2 regions of the Arthrobacter sp. GCM10027362 genome follow, and region 1 is predicted to be linked to the other one. Evidence: riboswitches for the same ligand, from Rfam matches in the RefSeq annotation. Region 1 holds a riboswitch; the other holds the start of a gene.
The links. A riboswitch is a leader RNA that binds a small molecule or an ion and turns the genes downstream of it on or off. The one in region 1 is predicted to bind S-adenosylmethionine.
Positions count from the first base shown of each region.

Region 2: another riboswitch for S-adenosylmethionine. It lies ahead of ACFQ36_RS03930 (aminotransferase class V-fold PLP-dependent enzyme); the one in region 1 lies ahead of ACFQ36_RS13625 (bifunctional o-acetylhomoserine/o-acetylserine sulfhydrylase).

Region 1 is NZ_JBHTML010000093.1:5,244-7,628, forward strand. Features, by position in the region: gene ACFQ36_RS13620 (homoserine O-acetyltransferase) at 1-120, opposite strand, end outside; gene ACFQ36_RS13625 (bifunctional o-acetylhomoserine/o-acetylserine sulfhydrylase) at 140-1,456, opposite strand; SAM riboswitch class IV at 1,524-1,639, opposite strand; gene ACFQ36_RS13630 (VOC family protein) at 1,801-2,385, shown strand, end outside.
Region 2 is NZ_JBHTML010000012.1:10,623-13,007, forward strand. Features, by position in the region: gene ACFQ36_RS03930 (aminotransferase class V-fold PLP-dependent enzyme) at 60-1,439, opposite strand; SAM riboswitch class IV at 1,479-1,591, opposite strand; gene hisN (histidinol-phosphatase) at 1,669-2,385, opposite strand, start outside.

The sequences.
Region 1 (2,385 bases):
GCCAAGGACAACGTCCGGCAGGTAACCGCCGGTTTCCAGTTCCAGGGCTCCGATCGAAACCGAACGCAGGGTTCCGTCGATGGCCGTGTCCACGAGTTCCTGTGGCTGCACAGTGGTCAAATCATCTCCCGCTCTCTGGCTATGCGGACTTGGCGGACCGGAAGCCGGCTTCCAGGTCCGCGATAATGTCGTCGATGTGTTCTATGCCCACGGCCAGCCGGACCAGGCCCGGCGTGACGCCGGCGGCCACCTGCTCCGCGGGCGAGAGCTGGGCGTGCGTGGTCGAGGCCGGGTGGATGGCCAGCGAGCGCACGTCGCCGAGGTTGGCCACATGCGAATGCAGCTCCAGCCCGTCCACGAACTGCTTGCCCGCCTCCACGCCGCCGGCGATTTCGAACGCGACGACGGAACCGGTGCCCTTCGGCCCGTACTTGCGTCCCCGCTCGTACCAGGGGCTCGAGGGCAGGCCCACGTACGCCACCGAAACGACGTCGTCGTGTGCTTCGAGGAACTCGGCGACCTTCTGCGCATTCTCCACGTGGCGCTGAACCCGCAGGCTCAGGGTCTCGAGGCCCTGGGCGATCAGGAAGGCGTTGAACGGGGAGATGGCGGAGCCCAGGTCCCGCAGCAGCTGGACGCGGGCCTTGAGGATGTAGGCCAGGTTGGCCCCCAGCGCGCCGCCCACCCCAAGGTCGCGGGCGAAGACCAGGCCATTGTAGCTCTCGTCCGGGGTGTTGAAGCCCGGGAACTTCGCCGGGTCCGCGCCGAAGTCGAACTTGCCCGCATCCACGATCACGCCGCCGATTGCGGTGCCGTGGCCGCCGAGGTATTTGGTGGCCGAGTGCACCACGATATCCGCGCCCCACTCGATCGGGCGGATCAGGTACGGGGTGGCAAGCGTGTTGTCCACGATCAGCGGCACGCCGGCCTCGTGCGCGGCGGCGCTGACCCCCTCGATGTCCAGCACGTCCTGGCGCGGGTTGGAGACCACCTCGCCGAAGAACGCCTTGGTGTTCGGCTTCACGGCCGCGCGCCACTGCGCCAGGTCGTCCGGATCCGCCACGAAGGTCACCTGGATGCCGAACCTGGTCAGGGTGTTCTTCAGCAGGTTGTAGGTGCCGCCGTACAGGCTGGGGCTGGCCACGATGTGGTCCCCGGCCTCGGCCAGGTTGAGGATGGCATAGGTGGCCGCCGCCTGTCCGGAGGACAGCAGCAGCGCGCCGGCGCCACCTTCGAGGTTGGCGATGCGTGTTTCCACGGCTTCCTGCGTGGGATTGCCGATCCGGGTGTAGATCGGGGCCAGTTCCTGCAGCGCGAAGCGGCTGGCCGCGCTCTCGGCGCTGGGGAAGACGAACGACGTCGTCTGGTAGATGGGCAGGGCCCGGGCGCCGGTGGCGGCATCCGGCTCCTGGCCGACGTGGATCTGGCGGGTTTCGAAAGACCAATCATTGGACATTGGACATCTCCCTCAACTCGGGGTCCACCGGACAGGACGCCGGTACTACCGGCCTGCCTACGGGTGCGACCCGCGCTTGCCTGCCGCCTCTTGGCAACAGGCCAGGTCTTCACCCGGGGCACCCCACCGCGGTTGGAGGGTTGCCGGCCAGCAAGCCGGGGCTTGGCGCTGGCACTCATGACCTGCATACAGGTTCGCCCATGGCCGGCCCCAGCGGCAAGTTAGGAACAACTAATGTGACGACGTGTGAACCATGGGGGCCGAATCGCGGGCGGAACCGGCCCCCGTTCGCACTTAGGCTGGCCTAAGTCGAGAGGTGGATCACAAAATGCCAAGATGAAGCCATGCGCTTCGATCATGTCTCCTATGCTGCCGAACCCGATGGCCTCGCCGCCACGACCGAACGGATTTCAAAGGTCCTGGGCATTGAGGCCGTCAAGGGCGGCGTACACCCCCGCTTCGGCACCCGCAATACCATTTTCCCGCTGACGGACCGGCACTACCTCGAGGTCGTGGAGGTGCTGGACCACCCCGCGTCGGACAAGGCGCCCTTCGGGCAGGCGGTGCGGGCACGCTCCGAGGCCGGCGGCGGCTGGATGGGCTGGTGCGTGGAGGTCGATGACCTCAAGCCCTTCGAAAAGCGGCTCGGTCGCAGCGCCGTCCCGGGCAACCGCAAGTTCCCGGACGGGCAGGAACTGACCTGGCAGCAGATCGGCATCAAGGGCCTGATCGCCGATCCGCAGGTGCCTTATATGATCCGCTGGGATGACGGCACGGAGGACCTGCACCCCTCCAACGCCCGCCCGGCGATCGTCAAGCTGATCGGCCTGACGATTGCCGGGTCCTCCGAGCGGGTAGCGGACTGGCTCGGCACCCCGGTCAATGACCTGCTCGAGGACGTCAAGGTGGCCTGGACCGCGCCCAAGGGC
Region 2 (2,385 bases), on a different contig from region 1:
CTCCTTAGGGCCGGGTGCTGGGTTGAGGTTCCGATCGGTGGGAAATTCTACCCGGTCCGTCAGCTGTCCGCCGGCGCAGCCCCTGCGGTTCCAGGCAGGGGCGGCGCCCAGTCCGGGAAGGGGCGCGTTTCCTCGGCCGGAACCCAGCGTCCGCATTCGATCACGTAGTCGTGGCGCAGGCCCTCCCGCAGCAACGCATCGACGCCGGCGACCAGCCGGGCGGCGTCGTCGAGCCGCGACCCCAGGCCGAAGCTGGCCCGGAGCGAACCGGAGGGCAGGCCCAGCCGGTTCAGCAGCGGGTGTGCGCAGAACTTGCCGTCACGCAGCCCCACCCCGTGCTCGGCGGACAGATACGCGGCGACCAGGCCGGCGTCGTAACCGGCCACCGAAAAATTCACGATGCCTGCGGTGCCGGGGGAGTCTTCGGGGAAAATGCGGTGCACGCTGACCCCGGGCAGGGACCCAAGGCCGGTCATCAGATAGCTGTGCAGCGCTCCCTCATGCCGCTGCCACGCCGCTGGATCCAGGTCCGCGAGCACCTCGGCTGCTTTGGCCAGCGCCGCCACCCCCATCAGGTTGGGCGAACCTGCCTCGTGGCGGGCGGGCCCGGTGGCCCAGCTTGCGGTCTCCAGCCGGACCCGGCGCACCGCGCCACCGCCTGCCAGGTACGGTCTTCCGGCGTCCAGCCAGTCGCCGCGGCCGATGAGGGCGCCGGCGCCGAAGGGCGCGTAGAGCTTGCTGCCCGAAAGCGCCAGGTAATCGATGTCGTCCGCCGCCATCCCGATCCGGCGGTGCGCGGCCAGCTGGGCCGCGTCCACCACGATCCGGGCCCCGTAGCGGTGTGCCAGCCGGGCCGCCTCGGCCACCGGAAAGAGCTCTCCGGTGACATGCGAGGCACCGGTAACCGCCAGCAGCGCTGTCCGCCCTTCCGCCAATTCGGCTTCGAGGGCAGCGAGGGTCTCCGCGAGGGTGGACCGGACGCTGAGGCTGCGGTGGGGGAGGCGTTGCCAGGGCAGCAGGTTCGCGTGGTGCTCGATATCCAGGTACAGCACCTCGCCCCCCGATCCCCGGCCGGGCAGGCAGCCGGCGAGCAGGTTCAGCGCGTCCGTGGCGTTCCGGGTGAAGATGACCTCGTCATCCTCCCGGCCGCCCACAAAGCCGCGCAGCGTACGGCGTGCCTTCTCGTAGACGGCGGTGGAGACTTGGGCGGTGTAGCCGGCTCCGCGGTGCACGCTGGCGCAGTAGGGCAGCAGGTCCTGCAGGTGGCCGGCCACGTCGGTCAGGGCCGGGGCCGAGGCCGCGTAATCCAGGTTCGCGAACCGGACCCGGCGGCCGCCGAGCAGCGGCACGGCCAGACCGCCCCCGACCACCTCCAGCAGGGGAACAGCCGCGGTGCGGAAGCCGGCGGGCAGGACGGATGACAAAATGCTCGTGCTCATGGAACCTCGTGGCTGAGGGAGTCGCCGGCAGTACCGGCAAATCCGCGCTTGCCGCGCCGGGCAGGCGCGGCCAGGTCGTCACCCGGGGCACCCCGCCGCGGCGGGAGGGTTGCCGGCCAGCAAACCGGGGTTTTGCGCTGGCACTCGTGACCTGTGCTCAGCCTAGCTGCATCCCGGCCGCAACGCGCGGATGTTACGTAATGGGCGGGAACCGCAACGGGGCGCCACGCTACAGCGCGGCGCCCGCCGGCCGCTGGCCGCGCAGCTCCGGATTGAGCAGGTGCAGCACCTCCTCGTGCAGCAGGCCGTTGGTCGCCAGTGCGTTGCCGCCGAAGGGGCCCTCCTCGCCTTCGAGGGAGGTAAACCGGCCGCCGGCCTCGGACACGATCGGCACCAGGGCGGCCATGTCGTAAAGATTCAGCTCCGGCTCGCAGGCAATATCCACGGCACCTTCGGCCACCAGGCAGTAGGACCAGAAGTCACCGTAGGCGCGGGTCCGCCATACGGACTCGGTCAGCGCCAGGAACTCGTCCAGGTTCCCGCGTTCCTTCCAGCCGGTCAGGCTGGAATAGGACAGCGAGGCATCGGCCAGGCCTGACACCTTGGAGACACTCAGCCGGGTGGCTGCCGAAAGCGAACGTCCGGTGTAGGCGCCGGCACCCCTGGCCGCCCACCAACGCCGGCCCAGCGCCGGGGCGCTGACCACGCCGACCACGGGCTTGCCGTCGTCGATCAGGGCAATCAACGTGGCCCAAACGGGGACGCCGCGGACGAAGTTCTTGGTGCCGTCGATCGGGTCGATCACCCACCGGCGCGGGCCCTGGCCGCTGCTGCCGAACTCCTCGCCAAGCACTGCATCCCGTGGCCGCGCCCGCGAGAGCTGGCCCCGGATCGCTTCTTCGGCGGCCCGGTCAGCATCCGTGACCGGGGTCAGGTCCGGCTTGGT